One region of the Bacillus shivajii genome, then DNA from elsewhere that is predicted to be linked to it. Evidence: a T-box and tRNA genes for the amino acid it is inferred to sense, from the RefSeq annotation. Region 1 holds a T-box; the other regions hold tRNA genes.

Region 1 (7,266 bases):
AAGGTTCTAGATTGTACCCCGGCAAAAGCAGCAGCTGCTGCTCCTTCATATAAAAACACGTGAGATTCATCATCCATAATCACTTCTTGACCAGGTCTCGTATGAGCGAGGATGGCTGCCTGATTCCCTTGTGTTCCGCTCGTTACGAATAACCCAGCTTCTTTTCCAAGCATTTCAGCTGCATATGCTTCTAATTCATTTACAGTCGGATCTTCGCCATATACATCATCCCCAACATCAGCGTTAGCCATTAACTGTCTCATCTCATCTGTTGGTTTTGTAACCGTATCACTTCTTAAATCGATCATCGAGTCATCACTCTTTCCTAAATAGTCGTTAATATTAAGTGTAGCACTCACTACATAGCGTGAAAAGACTAAACAAACTGAAAGAATTGTGAACCCTAAATATTACCATCCTTTAATGTTATTAATAATTACTCACGATTCTCTAAGTTATTTAGTTCAAGAATGTTTTGTAGAAATCGATCCATAAACCACGGGGGATTTACATGTAGATGTCGCCTGTTAATACCTGGAACTTTTTAAGAGCTCAGTATGGATTTCTGTTAAACTTAGAGATGACAATTAATGTAATGGATAGGGAGGAGAAGCTGGATGTTATATACATTTAAAGCGATTGATCATGTCCAATTAGCAGCACCAAAAGGTTCTGAGCATCAGGCGCGTGAATTTTTTACCAATGTACTTGGATTTGAAGAAATCGAAAAACCAGAACCATTAAAAAAACGTGGGGGTGTCTGGTTTAAGTCTGGAAACATTCAAATTCACATTGGAATTGAGGACCCGTTTTCACCTGCCAAAAAAGCCCACCCAGCCTTTGAAATCGAAAAAATTGAAGAGTTAAAAGTATATTTGAAAAAATGCAATGTGATGTTTAAAGAGGATGGCAACCTACCAGGGGCAAATCGTATTTACGTTGATGATCCATTTGGTAATAGGCTTGAAATACTAGAGTGGATATAAAAATGAAGATTCCATTTAATCCCATTCGCTAGGCATCTGGGATTAAATGGAATCTAATGGTGAGGGATAGTCGGTGTCAAGATTTATGAGATCTTTTTATTCTTTTTTTGTGCTCGTGAGCGCAACTTGATCGTAATATAACCAAAGAAGATGCCTGTAACAGTCAAGATAACTGAAAGTATCCCGACGATTCCACCTAATTTTTCTACTTCAACGATTGATGAAGGAGCAAAAGCTGTTAAAAAAACTAAGATAATAATCAATGGTGTATAAAATTTATTCCCTTTGTTCTTTAATTCATCTTCTAGCACTAAGATCATGATTAAATGAATACTTAGTAACGTTCCATAAATCGCTAAAATCCAAATAGTAAGAAATAATGGATCTAAGCGTTCTATGAAACCGCCGGGGATTTCTATTTCTTTTACAATCTCCATCGTAGGAAACGTTAAGTAATTATTTACTTCTAAACCTAGTACACCGTAACAAATGGTCACGATTGCAGTGAATAAAAATATCGGCATAAGTGACAAGCCATTAATAACTAATGGCTTCAGTTCATTTTGTTTCATATAGGCCATAAAGATAAATAAAATAGGGACGCCACCAATAAATGGTACCGTTGTTGCAGGAATGCCTTGTAACACAGGAAGGACGCCTTCACCTAAGATAGGGAGTAGATGTCTATAATCAACCTCCGTAATATTTGCAACGAGGACAAACAATAATACAGCCGTGATAATAGGAAAGAACATTAAATGTAAATGGACCACTCCTTGAACACGCTTTGATACACCGTAAGAGGTGATTAGTAACATGGAAGCTACCACCACTTCTAGAGGTGTTTTATCTAATAAGTAAAATTGAATGGTTTCACTAAAGAGTCGAATGACAACGGCCATTATTAATACAGAATATATCATGATGAATGTACTAAATAGTTTTGACCCCCATTTTCCCCAACTTCCATTACGAAAAAATTGTATAAGCGTTTGACCTGGAAAATGTTTTTGTATATTTGAATAAATATAAATGAGTAGCATCATAATGGCTCCTGATATAATGATCGAAAGCCAACCATCTGGAGTTCCTATTTGTTCGATGAGATGTCTAGGAATAATAAGGAGAGAGATACCTAAGATTGTAGAAATCAGCACGATACCTAGTTCGACTGCTGAAATAGAGTACTCACTTTGCTTCATAAGATCCCCTTTTGAACGTTTTCCCTAAGCTTTTGTATTTTAATGTGTTTTTATCCAAAAATGATGTAGAAAACTTTTATCCATCAACTACTTTAGGGAAAAAATAGATTGCGAAAACGACACTCATCCTCTAAAATTACTTAGAGAGACGAAATAGAATGGATAGGGAGGATTCTGCTCATGCCTAGAGCTATATGGATTCTCGTTATTGGCATGGCCATTAATGTCACAGGGGCCTCTTTTTTATGGCCTTTAAACACGATTTATATGAGCCAGGAGCTCGGACAAACGTTGACTGTGGCAGGAACGGTTCTTATGTTTAATGCGGGAGCAGGGGTAATTGGAAATTTAATAGGCGGTCAGCTTTTTGATCGTATAGGCGGTTATAAGACAATTATGAGCGGTCTGACGATTACCTTGAGCAGTGCTTTTATGCTAGCATGGCTGCATAGCTCGATCATAGCTTATGTGATTCTCCTAGTTTGCCTTGGATTCGGTGCAGGAATGATGATTCCTTGTATGTACGCGATGGCAGGGTCGCTATGGCCGGAAGGTGGCAGAAGGCCATTTAATGCGATGTATGTGGCACAAAACGTTGGTGTTGCAACAGGAGCAGCTCTTGGGGGGCTATTAGCAAGTTATCGCTTTGATTTTGTGTTTTTTGGCAATGGAATTATGTATTTGTCGTTTTTTATTCTAGCTTTTATCTTTTTTAGAAACTTACAAGTGAATCAAGACGTGTCTGCGCAAACTTCAAACGTATTTGAGCAGTCACAAGTTGTTGAAAATAAAAAGAGGTTTCATGCTTTAATTATTCTATGTATTGGCTTTTTAATTTGTTGGATTGCTTACGTACAATGGCAAACGACAATTAGTGTTCATACACAAAATTTAGGCATTCCATTAAATCAATATAGCATTCTATGGACCATTAATGGGGCAATGATTGTGTTTTGTCAGCCGTTCATTAAATTTTTCATCGTGCGCTGGGTCCATTCATTAAAAGCACAAATTTATGTCGGCGTATCGATTTTTATGGTCGCTTATCTCGTCCTATCACAAGCTGAAGTGTTTACGGCATTTGTCGTTGCAATGGTGATTTTAACAATTGGTGAGATGTTCGTATGGCCGGCTGTGCCGACGATTGCCCATAAGCTTGCACCAGAAGGGAAAGCTGGTTTCTATCAAGGAATTGTAAATAGTGTTGGTACTGGAGGGAGGCTGTTAGGGCCATTCATTGGTGGTGTTTTAGCAGACGTGTTTGGGATGACTGTACTGTTTTATGTTTTAGTTGTTTTATTTATTATTCCGTTTATTTCAACGACATTATTTGATCGGAATATTAAAGAAACATTTGAGAGACCAGAAGCACAAGCATCATAAATCGTGTTTATTTGACAAGAGATTTGGCAAAGATATGAAAAAGCCTTGACATCAGGCATTTACGTGCATAGAATACAAAGTAATTAGTAAATTTGAAATAAAGATGATGATAAGGAGTAGTAATGAATTGTCGAGCCTCAGAGAGTTAACGGCTGGTGGAAGTTAACCTCGATACTCATGAACTCGCCTTTGAATTGCAAAAGGGAACAGTGTTCAAAATGTGAGAAAAATTTCGAATGATACTTAACGTACCTTTTGACGTTTCACCGACGTTACAGGTTTAATGAGTGAACACGAATTTTGTGTTAATTCGGGTGGTACCGCGGGAAGGATAATCAACCTCTCGTCCCTTGTCAATGCTTGGGATGGGAGGTTTTTTTATTTTTTTAACACTTATCATCAACATTGACAAAGTATTGATTGGTTAAGACAGCTTTTAATATGAAAAGAGAAATGAACATTCAAGGAGGTTTTACAAAATGGCCTTTGACCATCAAGCCATAGAAAATAAGTGGCAAAAACATTGGGAAGAAAATAAAACGTTTAAAACAGAAGAAGATGCAACGAAAGAGAAGTTTTATGCATTGGATATGTTTCCATACCCTTCAGGAGCGGGCCTTCACGTAGGTCATCCAGAAGGATATACCGCAACAGACATTTTGTCTCGTATGAAACGAATGCAAGGGTATAACGTTTTGCATCCGATGGGGTGGGATGCGTTCGGCCTTCCAGCTGAGCAATATGCATTAGATACAGGAAACCATCCACGTGAATTTACACTACAAAATGTCGACACGTTCAGAAGACAAATTAAAGCACTCGGTTTTTCTTACGATTGGGACCGCGAAGTAAATACGACAGATGAAAACTATTACAAATGGACGCAATGGATTTTCTTAAAGCTTTATGAAAAAGGTCTTGCGTATGTTGATGAAGTTGCCGTGAATTGGTGCCCTGCACTTGGTACAGTACTTGCCAACGAAGAAGTTATCGATGGAAAGAGCGAACGTGGCGGACACCCAGTAGAACGTCGTCCGATGAAGCAGTGGATGTTAAAAATTACAGCATATGCTGATCGGCTATTAGAGGACCTTGATGACCTTGACTGGCCAGAAAGCTTAAAGGATATGCAACGTAATTGGATTGGCCGCTCTGAAGGGGCAGATGTTCACTTTGATATCGATGGAACAGACGACACGATCACGGTATTTACAACTCGTCCAGACACCCTATATGGATCGACATATCTTGTTCTATCCCCAGAGCATATACTCGTTGAGAAAATTACGACGTCTGAGCAAGAGCAAGATGTATCCGATTATAAACAAAAAGTTGCAACGAAAAGTGATCTAGAGAGAACAGAGCTTGCGAAAGAAAAAACAGGTGTATTTACTGGAGCATTTGCACTTCATCCAGTCACGGGTGAAAAGCTGCCAATTTGGATTGCAGACTATGTACTTGTCAACTACGGAACTGGAGCGATTATGGCTGTTCCAGGTCATGACGAACGCGACTATGAATTTGCACAAACATTTAACCTACCTATTAAAGAAGTCGTTTCAGGTGGAGATTTATCAAAAGAAGCCTACACTGGTGATGGTCCACACGTAAACTCGGATTTCCTTAATGGTCTGGAAAATGAAGAAGCAATTAAGAAAATGATTCAATGGTTAGAAGAGAATAAAAAAGGGACGCAAAAGGTCACGTACCGCCTTCGTGATTGGTTATTTAGCCGTCAACGTTATTGGGGGGAGCCAATTCCAATCATTCACTTTGAAGATGGGACGATGAAACCTGTTCCAGAAGAAGAACTGCCGCTTACCCTTCCAGAAATGGATGACTTTAAGCCAGCAGGAACAGGGGAATCCCCATTAGCGAATAACGAAGAGTGGCTTTATGTAAAGGATAAAGAAACAGGAGAAATTGGCCGTCGTGAAACGAATACGATGCCACAGTGGGCAGGAAGTTGCTGGTATTATCTTCGTTACATTGATCCAAATAACGATGAACAATTAGCAGATCCTGAAAAACTAAAGAAGTGGCTACCAGTCGACATTTATATTGGTGGAGCAGAACATGCTGTACTCCACTTGTTATATGCGAGGTTCTGGCATAAGTTCTTATATGATATTGGGGTTGTTCCAACGAAAGAGCCATTCCAGAAGCTGTTTAACCAAGGGATGATTCTTGGGGAAAACAACGAGAAAATGAGTAAGTCAAAAGGGAATGTTGTAAATCCTGATGACATTATTGAGTCACATGGTGCTGATACGCTTCGCCTTTACGAAATGTTTATGGGTCCACTGGATGCATCGATTGCATGGAGTACAACAGGATTAGATGGAGCACGTCGTTTCTTAGATCGTGTTTGGAGATTAATTGTCACTGATGGTGATGAGTTGAATTCTGTGATTGTCGACGATGAAGTAAGCGAATCAATGACGAGAACGTACCATCAAACAGTAAAGAAAGTGACGGAAGACTTTGAAGAGCTTCGCTTTAACACAGGCATCTCACAAATGATGGTATTTGTTAACGAAGCCTATAAAGAAGAAAAACTTTCTAAATCACAACTAGAAGGGTTCGTGAAGCTTCTTTCACCAGTCGCTCCTCATATTGCTGAAGAGCTATGGACCCGTCTCGGACATACGGAGTCAATCACTTATCAATCTTGGCCAGTGTACGACGAAACCTTACTTGTCGAAAACGAAGTAGAAATTGTTGTCCAAGTTAATGGGAAAGTCCGTTCAAAGCTTGTTATCGCCAAAGATGCAACAAAAGAAGAAATGGAGCAAAAAGCAGTTGCTCTTGAGAAAGTCCAAGAAGAAATCAGTGGCAAAACTGTTCGAAAAGTTATTGCTGTTCCAGGAAAACTTGTAAATATTGTTGCAAATTAAATAAATGATTCATGAATGCCCTTCAATTTGGAGGGCATTTTTCTTTTTGCATGAGGACAGTTAGTAGTCTTGGTCCGAGTTAGGGGACTTTAAGAACATCTAATAAAAGTATAGTTACATGGAATAATAACGACTGTTTTAACAAAGCTAATATAGAAATATTACATACAGTAAGGAGGGCTTGATATGTTGAAAAGAACCTTCAAATTTCTATTTCTACTATATTTAATTTTTGCAATAGCAGCATGTGTCCCAGAAGACCCTAATCAACAAACGGAAGAAAAGGGTGATGATCCAATTGAAGAAGAGCAAGATGACGAAGATGACGATGACGAAGATGAAGATGACGATGACGATGATGACGAAGATGATGACTAATAAGCCGAACTAAAAAATGTTATCGGCATGAGTGGTGACGGGTATGTGAATAGGATAAATGAAGGTCGATCATCTATTTAGTATGGAAAATAAGTTAAATAATCGTTGAATTTTTGAAGGGTAACTAGAACTGAATGTTTTAGTTATCCTTTTTTAGACTTTAAGAATGTCTAAAATTTTAATGTGTAAAGTAAGGCTTACCGGCTTAAGACCCGACGTCCTGTAGGAACGCCGGTGCTAGCACATCTTGTGGGTCGCAACTACGCCTCTGTCTTCGCCATAGAGGTTAGCCAATAGGCGAGTTTTCTTTACACTTTAAGAATTTTTAACTTTGCTAAAGGATTAAAGTATAACGGCAACTAAGGCTTTCGCCATTAGGACTTGGCGATAAGCCAAGTTTTCTTTAGGATAAAAAAATTT
Region 2 (7,266 bases), 1.6 Mb from region 1:
TCCGTTTCGCTCGCCGCTACTCAGGAAATCGCATTTGCTTTCTCTTCCTCTGGGTACTAAGATGTTTCAGTTCCCCAGGTCTGCCTTCTCATACCCTATGTATTCAGGTATGGATACCACCTCATTACAGGTGGTGGGTTCCCCCATTCGGAAATCTCCGGATCAAAGCTTACTTACAGCTCCCCGGAGCATATCGGTGTTCGTCCCGTCCTTCTTCGGCTCCTAGTGCCAAGGCATTCGCCGTGCGCCCTTTCTAGCTTAACCATTTTACTGCAGATCACCTTCGGATTTCTGCGTCAACTGCGCGCCTCATCATCCTCACGTACCAAAAATGTACGTTCCGGGGATTCGTCGCTTGTTTCCTTGAACTCCTTGGTGCTCTTTGTAAAACCAACTTTCTCAATTGGTTCCATCTGCGTATATGGCGTCAAATTAACCTTCTAAGACACTCGGTTGTACTCTGTCGAATCCATTACTGAATTCGTTTCAAACAACCGGTGAAGATCAATCAGTCTTAATCTGTTATCTAGTTTTCAAAGAACAATTTGCTGCAGATGATCGTCGCTCTTCTTCGTCAGCTTGATCTTCTCTGCAAAGCTATCTATCTTGAGAGACAAAAAAAAATAAACCTCTCAAAACTAAACAAAAAGCGCAAACGATCGATAAAGTAATGAGCTAATAGCTCCTTAGAAAGGAGGTGATCCATCCCCACCTTCCGGTAGGGATACCTTGTTACGACTTCACCCCAATCACCTGTCCCACCTTCGGCGGCTGGCTCCAAAAGGTTACCGCACCGACTTCGGGTGTTACAAGCTCTCGTGGTGTGACGGGCGGTGTGTACAAGGCCCGGGAACGTATTCACCGCGGCATGCTGATCCGCGATTACTAGCAATTCCGGCTTCATGCAGGCGAGTTGCAGCCTGCAATCCGAACTGAGAATGGCTTTATGGGATTCGCTCAACCTCGCGGTCTCGCTGCCCTTTGTACCATCCATTGTAGCACGTGTGTAGCCCAGGTCATAAGGGGCATGATGATTTGACGTCATCCCCACCTTCCTCCGGTTTGTCACCGGCAGTCACCTTAGAGTGCCCAACTAAATGCTGGCAACTAAGGTCAAGGGTTGCGCTCGTTGCGGGACTTAACCCAACATCTCACGACACGAGCTGACGACAACCATGCACCACCTGTCACTCTGTCCCCCGAAGGGGAAAGCCCTATCTCTAGGGTTGTCAGAGGATGTCAAGACCTGGTAAGGTTCTTCGCGTTGCTTCGAATTAAACCACATGCTCCACTGCTTGTGCGGGCCCCCGTCAATTCCTTTGAGTTTCAGCCTTGCGGCCGTACTCCCCAGGCGGAGTGCTTAATGTGTTAACTTCGGCACTAAGGGCATCGAAACCCCTAACACCTAGCACTCAACGTTTACGGCGTGGACTACCAGGGTATCTAATCCTGTTTGCTCCCCACGCTTTCGCGCCTCAGCGTCAGTTGTAGGCCAGAAAGTCGCCTTCGCCACTGGTGTTCCTCCACATATCTACGCATTTCACCGCTACACGTGGAATTCCACTTTCCTCTCCTACACTCAAGTCCCCCAGTTTCCAATGACCCTCCACGGTTGAGCCGTGGGCTTTCACATCAGACTTAAGAGACCGCCTGCGCGCGCTTTACGCCCAATAATTCCGGACAACGCTTGCCCCCTACGTATTACCGCGGCTGCTGGCACGTAGTTAGCCGGGGCTTTCTGGTTAGGTACCGTCAAGGTGCCGCCCTATTCGAACGGCACTTGTTCTTCCCTAACAACAGAGCTTTACAATCCGAAGACCGTCATCACTCACGCGGCGTTGCACCGTCAGGCTTTCGCCCATTGCGGATGATTCCCTACTGCTGCCTCCCGTAGGAGTCTGGACCGTGTCTCAGTTCCAGTGTGGCCGATCACCCTCTCAGGTCGGCTACGCATCGTCGCCTTGGTAAGCTCTTACCTCACCAACTAGCTAATGCGCCGCGGGCCCATCTTACAGTGTTAGGATAAATCCCAACTTTTACAATAGAGTCATGCGACTCTATTGGTCATCTGGTATTAGCCCCGGTTTCCCGGAGTTATCCCAGTCTGTAAGGCAGGTTGCCCACGTGTTACTCACCCGTCCGCCGCTGACCTCATAAAAGTAAACTTTTAATTGGTCCGCTCGACTTGCATGTATTAGGCACGCCGCCAGCGTTCGTCCTGAGCCAGGATCAAACTCTCCAATAAATTGTGATGAAAAAATCATCTTAAGAGTTTAATGTCTCTGACATCAAAAAAAAAAAAAAAAAAAAAAAAAAAAAAAAAATTCATTGACGGGATATTTTTATATCCCATTTCGCTTGGCTTTTTGTTTAGTTTTCAAAGGTCAATATATGGTGGGCCTGAGTGGACTCGAACCACCGACCTCACGCTTATCAGGCGTGCGCTCTAACCAGCTGAGCTACAGGCCCTCAAGCAACATTAACTACTATATCATCGATAAGATAATGATGCAAGAGTTATTTTAAAATAATTTTCATGGAGCGGGTGATGAGAATCGAACTCACGACATCAGCTTGGAAGGCTGAGGTTTTACCACTAAACTACACCCGCATATATTATAAATGACTACCTTATTATAAAACACTGAAATATCCTGGTCGGGAAGACAGGATTTGAACCTGCGACCCCTTGGTCCCAAACCAAGTGCTCTGCCAAGCTGAGCTACTTCCCGTATTATTTTTCGGATTAGCGCTGACAACTGATAAGAGATAGTTAATGGCGCGCCCGAGAGGAGTCGAACCCCTAACCTTTTGATCCGTAGTCAAACGCTCTATCCAATTGAGCTACGGGCGCCTATATTAGGCTGTTATATAAAATGGTGCGGTCGAGAGGATTTGAACCTCCACGGGGTCGCCCCCACTAGGCCCTCAACCTAGCGCGTCTGCCGTTCCGCCACGACCGCAACAAATGAAAGATTATTATAATGGTGCGGGTGGAGGGAGTCGAACCCCCACGCCCGAAGGCACTAGATCCTAAGTCTAGCGCGTCTGCCAATTCCGCCACACCCGCACACTAAAATAAAAAAAATGGCGGTCCCGACGGGAATCGAACCCGCGATCTCCTGCGTGACAGGCAGGCATGTTAACCGCTACACCACGGGACCACACTATTTGACGTCTATTATATTTAATTAATGGTGGAGGATGGCGGGCTCGAACCACCGACCCCTTGCTTGTAAGGCAAGTGCTCTCCCAACTGAGCTAATCCTCCCTATTTGTTTGAAATAAGCGGCGAATCTCTTTGTCAGATGCGCTCACTCACATCCTCACGTATGTGGTATACGCTCCAGTGCTCGTTCCCTTTCTTCCTCGACCTTCTTGCTTCTTTCAAACAAAACGATCTGCATAAGGGGCGGCGAATCTCTTTGTCAGATGCGCTCACTCACATCCTCATGTATACGAGACTTTGAAAAAACTAATGGTGACCCGTAGGGGATTCGAACCCCTGTTACCGCCGTGAAAGGGCGGTGTCTTAACCACTTGACCAACGGGCCTAATATTTAATGGCGGAGAAGGAGGGATTTGAACCCTCGCGCCGCTCACACGACCTACTCCCTTAGCAGGGGAGCCCCTTCAGCCACTTGGGTACTTCTCCATAAGAATGGCTCCACAGGTAGGACTCGAACCTACGACCGATCGGTTAACAGCCGATTGCTCTACCACTGAGCTACTGTGGAATATTGTTAGTGTTTTTTTGCGACTTTTATATCTTACACAATCAACAAGATTATGTCAACTGTTTTTTTACGGAGTCGCATTCTCTCTTAATTATATTTATCTGCTTACTTTTAGCTTGTCCCATTTATTAAGGAACAAAAATGAGTAAGGACTTCCCCCAAAAAAAGAAATGGCTCCACAGGTAGGACTCGAACCTACGACCGATCGGTTAACAGCCGATTGCTCTACCACTGAGCTACTGTGGAATAATAACGACAATTATTATTTTAAACAAAGATAATATTAATGTCAAACCCACGTTACTGTAGTTGTTCACTTCCTTAATGTTGTTGGTAGGCTCTCTTGATGAGATTTATATAATAGCATAGAGATTTAATAAAAATCAACTTTTTATCCAGAAATCGTTTTAACAATTTTTAACTTTCCTTTACACTTCCCACAAACATACTTCTTCGTATCTATTCTTCTTTTCCTTTTATAGATTAAATCACAAGAAGTACATTGGTACATATGAATGACCTTAGATTTTTTCCGAGTCCCAGGGAGTGTTTGACAATGCCTCGAGCCACCAACCGCTTTTAGCAAATTTTTAAACTCTCTATCTTTATGCATGTACCCTTTTCCTTCAATGTGTAAGTGGTAATGGCAAAGTTCATGCTTAATGATTTTTACTAACTCTTCATATCCGAAGTGTTCATAATGCTTTGGGTTGATCTCAATATGGTGATCTGCTAATGAGTAACGCCCCCCTGTTGTTCTTAACCTATTATTAAAATATGCATCATGCTGGAACGGCTTATTAAATGAATTTACCGATATCTGTTCAACTAACTGTTGTAATTGTTCATTATTCACTTCCTAGACACCCTCCTTTCCCAAGCCCACTTCAATACTTCAGTATCTATACTCCGCTATTTACAGCTTGTAAATATTACGTTCTTGTTATATCTTCATCAATTTGAAAACAAGGACAATCCTTCGAACATATATTAATTAATACTATCCGAACTATCATTTAATACGAACGAAAGGAGGTTACTTTATGCCCTCTTGGCTACGCAACCAATTACAAGAGGCCTATCAGCGTAAGGACCTGCGTAGAATCCGGATTTTAAACCAATGTTGGTTTTATTATAAAAGATCCACGCCATACTCGTCATCTAAATCACAATAAGATACTACTATAGAAATTTTTTAAGTTCTAATCTTTGATTGCCGAGCCTATAGGCGTTACTAGAACCATAGTTGAACTTATACACTTTAAAATTTTCACAGCGTCGAGTATTTTCTTACCAAAAGATTTGTAGATTCTTAACGATTTTAAAAAAGAGGGGATCCCCCCCTCTTTCCCAAGTTAGCCATTTGTCAGTTGCTTTTCCGGTTTTAACATCGTTAAGGCAATTCGTCCCTTTTTCATATCGACATCATCAACCCATACAGTAACAACGTCACCGACAGAGACAATTTCCATCGGATGTTTTACAAAGCGGTTGGCTAGCTTTGATATGTGGACAAGTCCATCTTCTTTTACACCAATATCTACAAATGCTCCAAAGTCAACAACATTTCTTATCGTCCCTTGTAACTCCATTCCCTTTGAGAGGTCATCCATTGATAACACATCAGTTTTAAGAACAGGCTTTGGAACATCCTCACGTGGATCACGCCCAGGTCTAGATAATGCATCAAGAATGTCTTGAAGCGTTGGAATACCTACACCGTATTTGTCAGCAAGTTCATTCACATTCAATTGCTCTATTCTTTCCTTAATATCAGTTGTCCCTAAATCCTCTTCCTTAATACTTAAGTCTTTCATGATTTCCTTTGTAACGGAATAACTTTCTGGGTGAATGCTTGTACGGTCTAGCGGTTGGTCACCATCAATAATCCTTAAGAAACCTATACTTTGTTCATATGTTTTATTCCCTAAACGCGGGACCTTCTTCAATTGTTTTCTATTTATAAACTTTCCTTCTTCTTCTCGGTATTTCACAATATTATTGGCTACGGATTTTGATAAGCCTGAAACATATTGTAATAATGAAGAAGAAGCAGTATTTAAGTTAACTCCTACTTGGTTTACAACTGTTTCAACGACGAAAGTAAGCTGGTCATTTAACTTCGACTGTGTGACGTCATGTTGATATTGACCAACGCCAACTGACTTCGGGTCAATTTTCACGAGCTCTGCAAGCGGATCTTGTATTCTTCTTGCAATAGAAACAGCACTCCGCTCTTCCACTTGTAAATCAGGGAACTCTTCTTTCGCTAATTTTGAAGCAGAATAAACACTCGCTCCCGCTTCATTTACAATTAAATAGTACAATTTACGATCTACTTCCTTCATTAGATCAGCAATAAATTGCTCAGTTTCACGAGATGCCGTACCATTTCCGATCGCAATCATTTCAATTTGATATTTTTCAATAAAGGATTTCACTTTTTCCTTTGCTTGGTCAACTGCATTTTTTGGTGGTGTCGGGTAAATGACATCAATATCAAGCACTTTTCCTGTTTCGTCTACAACCGCTAACTTACAACCTGTCCGATACGCTGGGTCCACCCCTAGCACAATTCTGTCTTTAAGAGGTGGTTGTAACAATAAATTACGCAAGTTTTCTGAGAAAATATGAATAGCTTGTTCTTCCGCCTTTTCAGTCATTTCTTTTCGTATCTCACGCTCTATGGATGGCTCGATTAAGCGTTTATAACTATCTTCAATTGCTTCTTTTAGCTGTACTTCAACAATGCTCCTACTATGTTTAATGATTTTTGATTTTATATATGTTATTACTCTATCTCGAGGTGCAACAATAGCAACTTTTAATACATCTTCTTTCTCACCTCGGTTTAGGGCTAGAACACGATGCGGGACGATTTTTTTTATTTCTTCACTATACTCATAGTACATTTCAAAGATATTTTTTTCGTCCTCAGCTTTTGATTTTTTCTCCGCTGAGATTTTACCTTCTTTAAATGTCATTTCTCGAATTTGCTTTCGAATATCGGCATCATCTGAAATATATTCACTAATGATGTCTTTTGCTCCTTGAATAGCATCTTCAACATCATTTACTTCTTTTTCTTCATTTATGTATTTCTCTGCTTCCTCTTCTATCGCCCCACTTTTCGGCAAAGCGAATATCCATTCTGCTAGTGGTTCAAGCCCTTTTTCTTTTGCGACTGTCGCTTTCGTTCTCCGCTTTTGTTTGTAAGGGCGATATAAGTCTTCTACTTCTTGTAACTTCGTTGCGTTTTCAATATTTCCTTTCAACTCTGTGGAGAGCTTGCCTTGTTCATCTATAAGGCGAATGACTTCTTCTTTTCTTTTCTGTAAATTAGACGCATACTCCCACGCTTCAAGAATTTGACGAATTTGCTCTTCGTCTAAGCCTCCAGTTAACTCTTTTCGATAACGTGCGATAAACGGGACTGTATTTCCTTCCTCATTAAGTTCTATAACACTTTTAATTTTTGTATCCTTTAATTTCACTTCATTTGTAACCTGTTTTAATAATTCATTTTGCT
Region 3 (7,266 bases), 1.4 Mb from region 1:
GTCATTTAAGCTGTCACCCATGGCAAGAACATGATCAAGGGTAATGCCAATTCGTTCACAAACTTTTTCTAACGCTCTTGCTTTGTTGACACCAGCTGCATTAATTTCAAGGTTTTTCGGATGAGAGTTACTAATCTCTAATGCTTTATTTTGAGAGAGCTCATCCAAGATCGTTTCCCTTACCACATCATCTTTAATATCAAAACCAAACTTCATCCACTCATGTGAGGAAAAATCTTCAGGAAACTCCTCCCGCCATACGCTGTCTACAGTTGCTGCCCAACAAGTCGTATTATATTTTTGCTTTAATTCCCACATACGCTTTATGTATTTTGTATCAAGTAGTTGTCTCTCTAGTAAGGATCCATCTTTATCCCAGATTTCACTCCCATTAACCGTAATAAGATAAGAACTAAGAGAAAGAGAATTGACTAATTCACCACACGTCATTCGAGTTCGACCTGTACTTATCACAACATAAATGCCTTTTTCTTGTGCTTTCTTAATCGCTTGACGATTTACATCTGAAATCTCATGTTCATTATTTAAAAGTGTCCCATCCATATCGATCGCAATCAATTTAATTGGTTTTCGGTCTTGTTTTACCTGTTCCATATGATCCTCTCCTTATAATGGAAGCGTGGGGACGGTTCTTGTGCTTCCAAATTTGAAATATTGGGCTCTCTGTCAATTGTTGTGGTGCAGAAATTCCCAATTCTCTCTACCCATGCGGTTTAAACCGCATGGGATCTAACCATTTGTCTCCACAAAATCTTCATTCGTAATCTCTCAAAGCTTTTAATTCCATATGACATCCTCTTCGTTACTTTCGTTGTATTATTCACACCTTCAATGTAGCCATTGTTATAAGGATACATAAACGATTGGAGGATCTCTGTTTGCCATCTCTTAAACATTTTTACTACCCTTTGAAATGAAGGAATGCCGGACTCTTCCACAAAGGTATACCATGCTTCTAAACCAACTTTCGCATTCTCTGGTGTACTCTGTTTAAACCATTGGTCTAGCGCATTTTTCACTTCATATGCCTGTCTTAACTGTGGGTGTGCTTGTAATAGCTTTTCTACCTTCGCTTTGCCTTTCTCATCAAGCTTTTCAGGTGACTTCCATAAGAGTTCTTTACATCGTTTAAGCTTAATACGAGGGTCTTTTTGTAACTCATTCTGTAGTTCACGTCGCACTTCATCAAATGCCCAGTACCCGTGACGCATGAAATGAAACCGATCAGCTATGATTAGTGGACTCCCTAATTGTCTACGTACTGCTTCTTTAAATGCTTTGGATAAGTCTATAACAACGATCTCTACCTTACCGGTGTCGCATTCTTTAAAGTAATTTTCAATCGTTTTCACTTTTCGATCCGGTAATATATCAATGATATGTCGATTTTCTACATCAACGATCACAGTTTGGTACTTTTCTTTACCTGCATCTCCCTTAAACTCATCAATCGCAATCGCTCTTGGAAGGACTTTGTTTACAGTTATCTTCCGTTTGTCAAATAGGCGGAGGTAACGATTCGTACTCATTCCTGAGATTCTAGCTGCGTGTGTAAAACTCATTTCAGAACATAAGGATAACGCTTCTTGAGCAAGCATTGATGTATGTCGTTGGTATTTATCTAGAAAAGATAACTTCTCAAAAAATGCATGGCCACAGTTCATACAACGATATCTGCGTTTCCTTAATTGTAAGTAAACCTTTTTCTCTGCTATCTGAGCTCCTTGAATCGATTGCATTCTATATCCATGGATTCGCTTTGTCTTCTCTTTACATTTTGGGCACTTTTGTTTTCGGACTTCGCTATGAAGTTCAAACCAAAAGCACTGTTCTTCTTCTCCTGAATCAAATACGAATACATGCTTGTCTTTAATCCCTAATAACTTTGTGATAAAATCTAGTTGCACCTTAATTCTCTCCTTGTTTCTTTTTGTGTGGTAACTCAAGGTTAACAAAAAGAGAGAATTGGGTGCTATTTTTTTGTCTTTTTTTAGATCAAAGAGAAACATTGATCCGATAAGGGTGACCACAACATTCAGTATAGAACCAAATATTGTTGTCCATTAATCATAAGGGCGACCACAACATTCAGTATAGAGCCCAACATTATTAATTATAAATCCCTTTTTAGCTGTGCGAAAGACAATAAAAAAAGTTCCTTGCTATTTGCAAGAAACTTGATGGTATCAATATGTAATGGTGCGGGTGGAGGGAGTCGAACCCCCACGCCCGAAGGCACTAGATCCTAAGTCTAGCGCGTCTGCCAATTCCGCCACACCCGCATAAAAATGGTGAGCCATGAAGGACTCGAACCTTCGACCCTCTGATTAAAAGTCAGATGCTCTACCAACTGAGCTAATGGCTCGCAGTATTTGCGATGATGATATCTCATGAAGCTTACGGACGATGTAACGCTTCGTCTTCGTACCTGTTTCTTCCTCTGCTAGCTTATCCTCGATGCCTAATGCGTCGAAACAACTCGCAGCGGTTTCGTGATGAAAATGCTCGTAACTGAGCTAATGGCTCGCAGTATTTGCGATGATGATGTTTCATGAAGCTTACGGACGATGTAACGCTTCGTGTCAAAATAAATGGTGCTGGCCAGAGGACTTGAACCCCCAACCTACTGATTACAAGTCAGTTGCTCTACCAATTGAGCTAGGCCAGCAAAAAAATGGTGGCTCGGGACGGAATCGAACCGCCGACACACGGATTTTCAGTCCGTTGCTCTACCGACTGAGCTACCGAGCCAAATGGCGGTCCCGACGGGAATCGAACCCGCGATCTCCTGCGTGACAGGCAGGCATGTTAACCGCTACACCACGGGACCACTACATCTTTTCATACTTTATTTAGATTGATAATAATATTGGTTGCGGGGGGCGGATTTGAACCACCGACCTTCGGGTTATGAGCCCGACGAGCTACCAGACTGCTCCACCCCGCGACGTTATGAAAACTTACGGATGATGTTGTGCTCCGTAGCGTTTTTGACTGTCTCTTCCTCTTCTACCACCACTCTGTAGTTTATGCGTCGAGACAACTTGCTGTATTACAGCGAAATAATTGATCATTGTTCCATCGACTAAGCGACCGAGCCAAATGGCGGTCCTGCCGGAAACCAGAATCCACGATCTCCTGCATGATATGCATGGATGTTAAATACTACACAACGAAATCAAATCATCTTTTCATAGTCTTTATTTAGGTTGATAATAATATTGGTTGCGGGGGGCGGATTTGAACCACCGACCTTCGGATTATGAGCCCGACGAGCTACCAGACTGCTCCACCCCGCGGCGTTATGAAAGCTTACGGATGATGTTTTGCTCCGTAGCATTTTAGACTGTCTCTTCCTCTTCTACCACCGCTTTGTAGTTTATGCGTCGAGACAACTCGTAGATCATTCGACGATGTTGCGCTCGTTGCTCCACCCCGCGGCGTTATGAAAGCTTACGGATGATGTTTTGCTCCGTATCATATTAGACTGTCTCTTCCTCTTCTAGCACCGCTTTGTAGTTTGTGCGTCGAGACAACTCGCTGTATTACAGCGAAATAATTGATCATTGTTCCATCGACTAAGCGACCGAGCCAAATGGCGGTCCTGCCGGAAACCAGAATCCACGATCTCCTGCATGATATGCATGGATGTTAAATACTACACAACGAAATCAAATCATCTTTTCATAGTCTTTATTTAGGTTGATAATAATATTGGTTGCGGGGGGCGGATTTGAACCACCGACCTTCGGATTATGAGCCCGACGAGCTACCAGACTGCTCCACCCCGCGGCGTTATGAAAGCTTACGGATGATGTTTTGCTCCGTAGCATTTTAGACTGTCTCTTCCTCTTCTACCACCGCTTTGTAGTTTATGCGTCGAGACAACTCGTAGATCATTCGACGATGTTGCGCTCGTTGCTCCACCCCGCGGCGTTATGAAAGCTTACGGATGATGTTTTGCTCCGTATCATATTAGACTGTCTCTTCCTCTTCTAGCACCGCTTTGTAGTTTGTGCGTCGAGACAACTCGCTGTATTACAGCGAAATAATTGATCATTGTTCCATCGACTGAGCTACCGAGCCAAATGGCGGTCCTGCCGGAAACTAGAATCCACGATCTCCTGCATGATATGCATGGATGTTAAATACTACACAACGAAATCAAATCATCTTTTCATAGTCTTTATTTAGGTTGATAATAATATTGGTTGCGGGGGGCGGATTTGAACCACCGACCTTCGGATTATGAGCCCGACGAGCTACCAGACTGCTCCACCCCGCGGCGTTATGAATGCTTACGGATGATGTTTTGCTCCGTAGCGTTTTTGACTGTCTCTTCCTCTTCTAGCAACGCTTTGTAGTTTTTGCGTCGAGACAACTCGTAGATCATTCGACGATGTCGCGCTCGTTGCTCCACCCCGCGGCGTTAATAATAATTTTTTTATGAACACGATTATGAGTCGTGTGTAATTGTAAATGGTGGAGGATGGCGGGCTCGAACCACCGACCCCTTGCTTGTAAGGCAAGTGCTCTCCCAACTGAGCTAATCCTCCAGATGGTGACCCATAGGGGATTCGAACCCCTGTTACCGCCGTGAAAGGGCGGTGTCTTAACCACTTGACCAATGGGCCTATCTATAATTCCACAAGAATCAGTTTAACCTTCAACAAAGTTATTGTAGTATGGTGGGCCTGAGTGGACTCGAACCACCGACCTCACGCTTATCAGGCGTGCGCTCTAACCAGCTGAGCTACAGGCCCATTTTTTTAAAAATGGAGCGGGTGATGAGAATCGAACTCACGACATCAGCTTGGAAGGCTGAGGTTTTACCACTAAACTACACCCGCATATTAATTTATTAAGGTGAATACTTTTATCCTAGTACATATCTTGCATGGTCGGGAAGACAGGATTTGAACCTGCGACCCCTTGGTCCCAAACCAAGTGCTCTGCCAAGCTGAGCTACTTCCCGTTCTATGGCGCGCCCGAGAGGAGTCGAACCCCTAACCTTTTGATCCGTAGTCAAACGCTCTATCCAATTGAGCTATGGGCGCAAATAACTTTTATTGAAAAATATAACTTACAAATATATATGGTGCACTTCCACAACTGCTGATTTTACTTCGCTATGAAGTATTTCAACGTAGTATCGTAACAAATTGCTGGTACCGAGGGCCGGACTTGAACCGGCACGGTAGTCACCTACCGCAGGATTTTAAGTCCTGTGTGTCTGCCAATTCCACCACCCCGGCAGGACTTGTGAATCATTATTTATTTAAAAAATAATGGAGCGGAAGACGAGATTCGAACTCGCGACCCCCACCTTGGCAAGGTGGTGTTCTACCACTGAACTACTCCCGCATATATGGCAGGGCTAGCAGGATTCGAACCTGCGAATCACGGAATCAAAATCCGATGCCTTACCGCTTGGCTATAGCCCTTTAATTTAAAATATAGGGGCGTTGATGGAAATAAAATGCGCGGTCTCTTGCGTGACTAGGATTTTAACCGCTATATCACGGGAACAGATTAATATGGCGGAGGAGGAGGGATTCGAACCCCCGCGGGCCATGAAGCCCCTGTCGGTTTTCAAGACCGATCCCTTCAGCCGGACTTGGGTACTCCTCCGTATTCATATGGCCTAGGCGGTGTCAATCCAGCCCACGACCTCATTCGTATCAAACATGCGCTATAGTCAACTGAACTATATAGCTACAATATTTGTCCTTAAAAATATAATGGTGGAGCCTAGCGGGATCGAACCGCTGACCTCCTGCGTGCAAAGCAGGCGCTCTCCCATCTGAGCTAAGGCCCCACAAAAAAGCCCAGCAACGTCCTACTCTCACAGGGGGAGAGCCCCCAACTACCATCGGCGCTGGAGAGCTTAACTTCCGTGTTCGGCATGGGAACGGGTGTGACCTCTCCGCTATCGTCACTGGACTTATGAAATTGAGAAGTATTGTACTCTCAAAACTAGATAACATTTGACTGATGACCTTCGGTCTGAAGGTTAATGTAATACTTTGGTTAAGCCCTCGATCGATTAGTATCTCTCAGCTCCACGTGTTGCCACGCTTCCACATGAGACCTATCAACCTCATCTTCTCTGAGGGATCTTACTCACTTGACGTGATGGGAAATCTCATCTTGAGGGGGGCTTCATGCTTAGATGCTTTCAGCACTTATCCCGTCCACACGTAGCTACCCAGCTATGCTCTTGGCAGAACAACTGGTACACCAGCGGTGTGTCCATCCCGGTCCTCTCGTACTAAGGACAGCTCCTCTCAAATTTCCTACGCCCGCGACGGATAGGGACCGAACTGTCTCACGACGTTCTGAACCCAGCTCGCGTACCGCTTTAATGGGCGAACAGCCCAACCCTTGGGACCTACTTCAGCCCCAGGATGCGATGAGCCGACATCGAGGTGCCAAACCTCCCCGTCGATGTGGACTCTTGGGAGAGATTAGCCTGTTATCCCCAGGGTAGCTTTTATCCGTTGAGCGACGGCCCTTCCATACGGTGCCGCCGGATCACTAAGCCCGACTTTCGTCCCTGCTCGACCTGTATGTCTCGCAGTCAAGCTCCCTTATGCCTTTGCACTCTGCGAATGATTTCCAACCATTCTGAGGGAACCTTTGGGCGCCTCCGTTACTTTTTAGGAGGCGACCGCCCCAGTCAAACTGCCCACCTGACACTGTCCCTGAACCGGATCACGGTCCGAGGTTAGAATTCCAGTACAGCCAGGGTAGTATCCCACCGACGCCTCCACCGAAGCTAGCGCTCCGGCTTCCAAGGCTCCTACCTATCCTGTACAAGCTGTACCAAAATCCAATATCAAGCTACAGTAAAGCTCCATGGGGTCTTTCCGTCCTGTCGCGGGTAACCTGCATCTTCACAGGTAATATAATTTCACCGGGTCTCTCGTTGAGACAGTGCCCAAATCGTTGCACCTTTCGTGCGGGTCGGAACTTACCCGACAAGGAATTTCGCTACCTTAGGACCGTTATAGTTACGGCCGCCGTTTACTGGGGCTTCAATTCAGAGCTTCTCCCTAATGGGATAACCCCTCCTCTTAACCTTCCAGCACCGGGCAGGTGTCAGCCCCTATACTTCGCCTTGCGGCTTGGCAGAGACCTGTGTTTTTGATAAACAGTCGTTTGGGCCTATTCACTGCGGCTCTCTCGGGCGTAAACCCTAATAGAGCACCCCTTCTCCCGAAGTTACGGGGTCATTTTGCCGAG
Region 4 (7,266 bases), 2.2 Mb from region 1:
TTTAGAAGTTATGTGATCGCAGCCCAGCATACAACTCAGAGTGGAAAGGGTCACATAGAACATTTCTATGTGACCCTTTCGTGACCCAACCTATACGTTTGTGAATAATAACTCGTAGCTACAATAACTAATCTTGCTCAGTATTAGCTGGCCCCCTCTTATTAACCTGTATTTACTAAGCCAGCAGCAACGCCACTAATGGTTAAGAGTACTTCCGTTAATAGTTCCTCATCTTGATCTTCTGCATCACGCATTTTTTGAATCAAATCAACCTGGAGGAAGTTGAGTGGGTCTACATAAGGATTACGTCGATCAACTGACTCTTGAATACTTGGTGCGTGATCAAGGAGTTGTTGATGACCAGTAATTTTTAATAAAACTTCCCGCGTTCTATTATATTCATCAGAAATATCGTTAAAAATACGATCTGCAATTTCTCCATCTTCAACTAAGTGAATATATTCTTTAGCCGTTGGTAAATCTGCTTTCAATAATGCCATTTGTAAATTATTGATTGTTGATTGGAAGAATGGCCAGTTTTTATACATGTTTTGTAGCAACTGTAAGTTATCTTCTCTCTTCGTCACAAAAGCATGTAACCCAGTGCCTGCCGCATACCAAGCCGGAATCATTTGCCTTGATTGTGTCCAAGCAAAAACCCATGGAATCGCACGTAAATCTTCGAAGCGTTGACTTCCTTTTCGACTCATTGGTCTTGATCCAATATTTAGCTCTGCTAATTCTTTTAACGGTGTAGCTTGTGTAAAGTACGTTAAGAAATCTCTATCGCCAAAAACGAGAGATTGATATTTTTTCAAAGAATGTTTTGAAATCTCTTCCATCGCTTCTTCCCATGCTTTATCACGAATATTCCCTTCGAGAGAGCTTTTAGAAGCTTTTGCTGACGATTCAAGTAATGCCGACGCCGCTTGTTCTAAATTACGATAGGCGATATCTTCAAGTAAGTACCTCGACGACAACACTTCTCCTTGTTCAGTAATTTTCACGCCATCGCCTAAAGTTTCAGCTGGTTGTGATAAAATACTACGATTTAACGGTCCGCCACCTCGACCTAACGAACCACCACGACCATGGAAAAATTTCAAACGTATATTAAATTGCTTCGCCATATTATGAATTTCTTCTTGTGCTTTAAACAGCTTCCAATTCGCCGTTAACGTCCCCCCATCTTTACTACCGTCTGAGTACCCGAGCATAATTTCTTGATGATTGCCACGTTCGTGGATATGGTTACGATACACGTCCATCTCAAACAATGTTTTCATAATCTTAGGACCTGCAACTAAGTCATCGATCGTCTCTAGTAAAGGTGCCACATGTAAATAGCTCTCTACTTTACCATCTGCGTGTAAGCGATAAATCCCTGCTTCTTTTGCTAAGACAAGCACTTCTAGTAAGTCACTTGCCGATTGCGTCATACTGACGAGATACACTTCAATGGAGCGACGACCAAACTCTGTATGTGCTTTTTTAATCATCTGGAACGTTTTTAATACTTCTTGTGTTTCCGGCGAGTAATCTTCTTCGATTAGTAAAAGAGGCCTCGGTTCGTTCAACACTCGTTCAAGAATGCTTACCTTGTCTTCTTCATTTAAAGCAGAATAGTCTTCAGTAATATTTACAGCCTTTAAAACTTCAGTGATTGCAGTTTCATGTTCACCACTATGGTTTCTAATATCAAGTGTCGCTAAATGAAATCCGAACAATTCAACTTGACGAATGAGCTTACGGATCGTTTTTAATTTATTATGAGCTGGCTGATGCTTTTCGGCACTTTCTTTAATGAACTTTAAGTCGTGAAGTAACTCTTCTGAAGCTTTATAGCCATAATCTGATTTTCCGACGTTACGAAGGCGTTTAAGGATGACCGCGAACTTACGACGATAAATTTCATTTTTTACTTGCCATTTTTCATCTTCATCCATATACTTCTTCTCATCTTTTTCGACTGATTCGATAAGATCTTCACTAATTGACACGCGCGTTGTAGACTGACTAAATCGCTTCATTAATTCTACAACGGCTGCTTTATATTTTTTGATAACTAATCTTCTTTGAAGCTTTAATGTTTCCCATGTAATTTCTGGAGTCACGTTTGGGTTACCATCTCGGTCTCCACCGATCCACGATCCAAAGTGGAGAAAGTTCGGAACTTTGTAATCACTATTTGGATAGTAGTCTTTTAGTTGATTTTCTAATTCTTGATGGACCTCAGGTAACACTTCAAATAAAGTATGATCAAAGTAATAAAGACCATTTTTCACTTCATCTAAAACACTAGGCTTACGTTGGCGTAATTCATCCGTCTGCCATAAAGCTGTTACCTCATTAAACAAACTTTCGTCTAAATCGGCACGTTGTTTCTGTGTTAACAATGGATTATCGAATTGTTGCAAGATCATTGAAATTCGCTTTTGTGTTTCAAGTACGGTACGCTTCGTTGCTTCCGTTGGGTGTGCAGTAATAATGAGTTCAATCGATAAATCATTTAAAACTTGTTGAATAACTTCTTCAGAAAATTTGTCCTCTTTCAGTGCAGCAACTGCACTTTCAATTGAAACAGGCTGAACGGCGCCTTCATCTTGTAATTGATATTGACGTCTGCGACGAATACGATGATTTTGTTCGGCAATATTTATAAGGTGAAAATAAATGGAAAAGGCACGAATAACTTGTTGCCTAACTGGTGGTTGAACACTATTAATCTCTTCTTTTAAACTTTCATATAAGTTTTCATCATAATTTTTTCTTAAGTTTTTCGTTTTTTCTCTGATTTCTTCGACTTTGTTAAATAAAGAGATACCACCATGATGAACGAGAATTTCCCCTAGGATATTACCGAGTTTTTTCACATCATTTCGTAAAAGTAAACTACTATCAGTTACATTTATCATATAAGTCATCTCCTAATATTTTCAGTATATATTGAAAAAAGTTGGTTTTACAAAGAGCACCAAGGCGCACAAGGAAACAAGCAACGAATCCTCGGGGCATACATAGTTGGTACGTGAGGATGATGAGGAGAAGCGTAGTTAACTCACAAATCTAAAGGTGACTTGAAGTAAAATGGTGCTGCAGGGTAATTAGTAAAGTAATGCCTACGCTATCGATCAATAATGAAAAAATCATGACCTCTAACGTCCCAAGGTGGACAAAAAACGTCCCATAACTTGAAAGGATACTATTATTCTCTATGATTTTTACTATATTAACATACTAGACTATGAGTAATCAAATTTTTAAGAAAATTCTATCGTAGATAAGTTAGCCGTATTCCTTAGCAAATGATGAAATAATGGATTGTGCATTTTTATAGTACATAAAATTGCAATGCACTCATACATCGTTTTGCAACTAAAATTACATTAGATAATTTCTATTTGACACGGTCCTTTATGAGCATGATGTCAAACCAGGAAGCCAGGAAACTCGCCTTGCCATCCAGGCTATCATGCTAGTTGTACCGTATCAAATAGATGGACTTTTATTACGTATTTCTATTTTGCAATATATAACTACGTTCCGTATTTGACGATAACATGACTAGTTAAAGCATGAACGAAAAAGTAATTGAAACTAAAGGAAATGTGAATTGAACTTTGATGTCTTTTCATACAGAGCCTTCATTCATTTTTTGGACTAAACTAAATGGATTCGATATTTTGACTTTATTCCAACATCAATATCACTTCTTCTGAACTTTCCCTATATATAATAAGGGAGGCGGTTTCACCGTAGTTTACAGGCTTTTCCCTTCTCAGTATTCTTCCTAATTATATGTTCACTTTCCAGTACGATCTGATTGTCTACACGTACTTAGCAGAAAAATCAAAAAAAACGACTCTCAACGTTTTTTAAATCGTTAAGAGTCGCTGGATTATCATTTATGTATGGTACCGGTGGTCGGGGTCGAACCGACACTCCAGAAGGAACACGATTTTGAGTCGTGCGCGTCTGCCAATTCCGCCACACCGGCAAATCACACTGGCAGTATATATTGATAAATTATAATTGGTGCCGAGGGCCGGACTTGAACCGGCACGGTAGTCACCTACCGCAGGATTTTAAGTCCTGTGTGTCTGCCAATTCCACCACCCCGGCATGAGGTATAAAGGACTTTTTATTATGGAGGCGGCACCCGGATTCGAACCGGGGATCAGGGTTTTGCAGACCCATGCCTTACCACTTGGCTATGCCGCCATATGTTATTCTGGAGCGGAAGACGGGATTCGAACCCGCGACCCCCACCTTGGCAAGGTGGTGTTCTACCACTGAACTACTTCCGCATGAAAATGGCAGGGCTAGCAGGATTCGAACCTGCGAATCACGGAATCAAAATCCGATGCCTTACCGCTTGGCTATAGCCCTTTAATTTATCTCGAATGGGGCGGCTGATGGGAATCGAACCCACGAATGCCGGAACCACAATCCGGTGCGTTAACCACTTCGCCACAACCGCCATAATAATCATATACATTAAACAGTATAATCTAAACCCTTGTATTATGTTCAGAAAAATACTGATAAATTTAAAATTATGGTTTTGTAAGTTTCGTTCAGTATTCAAATGGTGGAGGGGGAGAGATTCGAACTCCCGAACCCTGAGGGAGCGGATTTACAGTCCGCCGCGTTTAGCCACTTCGCTACCCCTCCAAATGAGACAATAAATATATTACCGAATCTTTTATAATTCGTCAAGAGAAAATAAAAAATGGTGCTGGCCAGAGGACTTGAACCCCCAACCTACTGATTACAAGTCAGTTGCTCTACCAATTGAGCTAGGCCAGCAAAAAAATGGTGGCTCGGGACGGAATCGAACCGCCGACACACGGATTTTCAGTCCGTTGCTCTACCGACTGAGCTACCGAGCCAAATGGCGGTCCCGACGGGAATCGAACCCGCGATCTCCTGCGTGACAGGCAGGCATGTTAACCGCTACACCACGGGACCACACAAATATGTATTTAAAATTTGGTTGCGGGGGGCGGATTTGAACCACCGACCTTCGGGTTATGAGCCCGACGAGCTACCAGACTGCTCCACCCCGCGTCGTTATGAAAGCTTACGGATAATGTTATGCTCCGTAGCATATTAGACTGTCTCTTCCTCTTCTAGCACCGCTTTGTAGTTTATGCGTCGAGACAACTCGTAGATCATTCGACGATGTTGCGCTCGTTGCTCCACCCCGCGACGATATGAAAGCTTACAGGTGAACACGATTTTGAGTCGTGTGCGCTTGTATAAAATGGTGGAGGATGGCGGGCTCGAACCACCGACCCCTTGCTTGTAAGGCAAGTGCTCTCCCAACTGAGCTAATCCTCCAAATTGGTGACCCATAGGGGATTCGAACCCCTGTTACCGCCGTGAAAGGGCGGTGTCTTAACCACTTGACCAATGGGCCTTATATTTCTGGCGGAGAGAGAGGGATTTGAACCCTCGAGACGGGTTTAAACCGCCTACACGATTTCCAATCGTGCTCCTTCGGCCACTCGGACACCTCTCCGTATGGCTCCACAGGTAGGACTCGAACCTACGACCGATCGGTTAACAGCCGATTGCTCTACCACTGAGCTACTGTGGAATAAAAATTGGCCCAGCAACGTCCTACTCTCACAGGGGGAGAGCCCCCAACTACCATCGGCGCTGGAGAGCTTAACTTCCGTGTTCGGCATGGGAACGGGTGTGACCTCTCCGCTATCGTCACTGGACTTATGAAATTGAGAAGTATTGTACTCTCAAAACTAGATAACATTTGACTGATGACCTTCGGTCTGAAGGTTAATGTAATACTTTGGTTAAGCCCTCGATCGATTAGTATCTCTCAGCTCCACGTGTTGCCACGCTTCCACATGAGACCTATCAACCTCATCTTCTCTGAGGGATCTTACTCACTTGACGTGATGGGAAATCTCATCTTGAGGGGGGCTTCATGCTTAGATGCTTTCAGCACTTATCCCGTCCACACGTAGCTACCCAGCTATGCTCTTGGCAGAACAACTGGTACACCAGCGGTGTGTCCATCCCGGTCCTCTCGTACTAAGGACAGCTCCTCTCAAATTTCCTACGCCCGCGACGGATAGGGACCGAACTGTCTCACGACGTTCTGAACCCAGCTCGCGTACCGCTTTAATGGGCGAACAGCCCAACCCTTGGGACCTACTTCAGCCCCAGGATGCGATGAGCCGACATCGAGGTGCCAAACCTCCCCGTCGATGTGGACTCTTGGGAGAGATTAGCCTGTTATCCCCAGGGTAGCTTTTATCCGTTGAGCGACGGCCCTTCCATACGGTGCCGCCGGATCACTAAGCCCGACTTTCGTCCCTGCTCGACCTGTATGTCTCGCAGTCAAGCTCCCTTATGCCTTTGCACTCTGCGAATGATTTCCAACCATTCTGAGGGAACCTTTGGGCGCCTCCGTTACTTTTTAGGAGGCGACCGCCCCAGTCAAACTGCCCACCTGACACTGTCCCTGAACCGGATCACGGTCCGAGGTTAGAATTCCAGTACAGCCAGGGTAGTATCCCACCGACGCCTCCACCGAAGCTAGCGCTCCGGCTTCCAAGGCTCCTACCTATCCTGTACAAGCTGTACCAAAATCCAATATCAAGCTACAGTAAAGCTCCATGGGGTCTTTCCGTCCTGTCGCGGGTAACCTGCATCTTCACAGGTAATATAATTTCACCGGGTCTCTCGTTGAGACAGTGCCCAAATCGTTGCACCTTTCGTGCGGGTCGGAACTTACCCGACAAGGAATTTCGCTACCTTAGGACCGTTATAGTTACGGCCGCCGTTTACTGGGGCTTCAATTCAGAGCTTCTCCCTAATGGGATAACCCCTCCTCTTAACCTTCCAGCACCGGGCAGGTGTCAGCCCCTATACTTCGCCTTGCGGCTTGGCAGAGACCTGTGTTTTTGATAAACAGTCGTTTGGGCCTATTCACTGCGGCTCTCTCGGGCGTAAACCCTAATAGAGCACCCCTTCTCCCGAAGTTACGGGGTCATTTTGCCGAGTTCCTTAACGAGAGTTCTCCCGCGCGTCTTAGAATTCTCTTCCCGCCTACCTGTGTCGGTTTGCGGTACGGGCACCAGTCACCTCGCTAGAGGCTTTTCTAGGCAGTGTAGGATCAGGAACTTCGCTACTAAAATTTCGCTCGCCATCACAGCTCAGCCTTACGGTAAGCGGATTTACCTACTTACCAGCCTAACTGCTTGGACACGGACATCCAATGCCGTGCTTACCCTACCT

Evidence for each region. The T-box of region 1 lies ahead of leuS (leucine--tRNA ligase). A T-box ahead of a tRNA ligase gene usually reads a tRNA of that ligase, here a tRNA-Leu.
Region 2: it encodes a tRNA-Leu, which carries the amino acid that the T-box ahead of leuS (leucine--tRNA ligase) is inferred to sense. The anticodon was not compared.
Region 3: it encodes a tRNA-Leu, which carries the amino acid that the T-box ahead of leuS (leucine--tRNA ligase) is inferred to sense. The anticodon was not compared.
Region 4: it encodes a tRNA-Leu, which carries the amino acid that the T-box ahead of leuS (leucine--tRNA ligase) is inferred to sense. The anticodon was not compared.

The regions. Positions count from the first base shown of each region.
Region 1 is NZ_CP084703.1:3,329,574-3,336,839, reverse strand. It holds gene ltaE (low-specificity L-threonine aldolase) at 1-308, opposite strand, end outside; gene LGQ02_RS16185 (VOC family protein) at 618-986, shown strand; gene LGQ02_RS16180 (GerAB/ArcD/ProY family transporter) at 1,070-2,188, opposite strand; gene LGQ02_RS16175 (MDR family MFS transporter) at 2,369-3,571, shown strand; T-box leader at 3,669-3,925, shown strand; gene leuS (leucine--tRNA ligase) at 4,051-6,468, shown strand; gene LGQ02_RS16165 (hypothetical protein) at 6,655-6,846, shown strand.
Region 2 is NZ_CP084703.1:503,133-510,398, reverse strand. It holds rRNA gene LGQ02_RS02595 (23S ribosomal RNA) at 1-264, opposite strand, end outside; rRNA gene LGQ02_RS02590 (16S ribosomal RNA) at 691-2,245, opposite strand; tRNA gene LGQ02_RS02585 (tRNA-Ile) at 2,393-2,469, opposite strand; tRNA gene LGQ02_RS02580 (tRNA-Gly) at 2,538-2,611, opposite strand; tRNA gene LGQ02_RS02575 (tRNA-Pro) at 2,656-2,732, opposite strand; tRNA gene LGQ02_RS02570 (tRNA-Arg) at 2,778-2,854, opposite strand; tRNA gene LGQ02_RS02565 (tRNA-Leu) at 2,878-2,963, opposite strand; tRNA gene LGQ02_RS02560 (tRNA-Leu) at 2,986-3,070, opposite strand; tRNA gene LGQ02_RS02555 (tRNA-Asp) at 3,089-3,164, opposite strand; tRNA gene LGQ02_RS02550 (tRNA-Val) at 3,196-3,271, opposite strand; tRNA gene LGQ02_RS02545 (tRNA-Glu) at 3,480-3,554, opposite strand; tRNA gene LGQ02_RS02540 (tRNA-Ser) at 3,565-3,655, opposite strand; tRNA gene LGQ02_RS02535 (tRNA-Asn) at 3,663-3,737, opposite strand; tRNA gene LGQ02_RS02530 (tRNA-Asn) at 3,909-3,983, opposite strand; gene LGQ02_RS02525 (SprT family protein) at 4,129-4,593, opposite strand; gene cmpA (cortex morphogenetic protein CmpA) at 4,781-4,912, shown strand; gene LGQ02_RS02515 (Tex family protein) at 5,093-7,266, opposite strand, start outside.
Region 3 is NZ_CP084703.1:1,955,778-1,963,043, reverse strand. It holds gene LGQ02_RS09655 (Cof-type HAD-IIB family hydrolase) at 1-615, opposite strand, end outside; gene LGQ02_RS09650 (ISL3 family transposase) at 735-1,928, opposite strand; tRNA gene LGQ02_RS09645 (tRNA-Leu) at 2,219-2,303, opposite strand; tRNA gene LGQ02_RS09640 (tRNA-Lys) at 2,311-2,386, opposite strand; tRNA gene LGQ02_RS09635 (tRNA-Thr) at 2,614-2,689, opposite strand; tRNA gene LGQ02_RS09630 (tRNA-Phe) at 2,697-2,772, opposite strand; tRNA gene LGQ02_RS09625 (tRNA-Asp) at 2,776-2,851, opposite strand; tRNA gene LGQ02_RS09620 (tRNA-Met) at 2,892-2,968, opposite strand; tRNA gene LGQ02_RS09615 (tRNA-Met) at 3,244-3,320, opposite strand; tRNA gene LGQ02_RS09610 (tRNA-Met) at 3,737-3,813, opposite strand; tRNA gene LGQ02_RS09605 (tRNA-Met) at 4,230-4,306, opposite strand; tRNA gene LGQ02_RS09600 (tRNA-Val) at 4,502-4,577, opposite strand; tRNA gene LGQ02_RS09595 (tRNA-Glu) at 4,581-4,655, opposite strand; tRNA gene LGQ02_RS09590 (tRNA-Ile) at 4,708-4,784, opposite strand; tRNA gene LGQ02_RS09585 (tRNA-Gly) at 4,798-4,871, opposite strand; tRNA gene LGQ02_RS09580 (tRNA-Pro) at 4,920-4,996, opposite strand; tRNA gene LGQ02_RS09575 (tRNA-Arg) at 5,002-5,078, opposite strand; tRNA gene LGQ02_RS09570 (tRNA-Leu) at 5,188-5,276, opposite strand; tRNA gene LGQ02_RS09565 (tRNA-Gly) at 5,311-5,385, opposite strand; tRNA gene LGQ02_RS09560 (tRNA-Gln) at 5,391-5,465, opposite strand; tRNA gene LGQ02_RS09555 (tRNA-Ser) at 5,560-5,652, opposite strand; tRNA gene LGQ02_RS09550 (tRNA-Ala) at 5,764-5,839, opposite strand; rRNA gene rrf (5S ribosomal RNA) at 5,848-5,964, opposite strand; rRNA gene LGQ02_RS09540 (23S ribosomal RNA) at 6,048-7,266, opposite strand, start outside.
Region 4 is NZ_CP084703.1:1,042,386-1,049,651, reverse strand. It holds gene ppc (phosphoenolpyruvate carboxylase) at 162-2,915, opposite strand; tRNA gene LGQ02_RS05050 (tRNA-Leu) at 3,913-3,997, opposite strand; tRNA gene LGQ02_RS05045 (tRNA-Leu) at 4,034-4,122, opposite strand; tRNA gene LGQ02_RS05040 (tRNA-Cys) at 4,148-4,221, opposite strand; tRNA gene LGQ02_RS05035 (tRNA-Gly) at 4,233-4,307, opposite strand; tRNA gene LGQ02_RS05030 (tRNA-Gln) at 4,315-4,389, opposite strand; tRNA gene LGQ02_RS05025 (tRNA-His) at 4,405-4,480, opposite strand; tRNA gene LGQ02_RS05020 (tRNA-Tyr) at 4,590-4,674, opposite strand; tRNA gene LGQ02_RS05015 (tRNA-Thr) at 4,734-4,809, opposite strand; tRNA gene LGQ02_RS05010 (tRNA-Phe) at 4,817-4,892, opposite strand; tRNA gene LGQ02_RS05005 (tRNA-Asp) at 4,896-4,971, opposite strand; tRNA gene LGQ02_RS05000 (tRNA-Met) at 4,994-5,070, opposite strand; tRNA gene LGQ02_RS04995 (tRNA-Val) at 5,268-5,343, opposite strand; tRNA gene LGQ02_RS04990 (tRNA-Glu) at 5,348-5,422, opposite strand; tRNA gene LGQ02_RS04985 (tRNA-Ser) at 5,432-5,524, opposite strand; tRNA gene LGQ02_RS04980 (tRNA-Asn) at 5,528-5,602, opposite strand; rRNA gene rrf (5S ribosomal RNA) at 5,613-5,729, opposite strand; rRNA gene LGQ02_RS04970 (23S ribosomal RNA) at 5,813-7,266, opposite strand, start outside.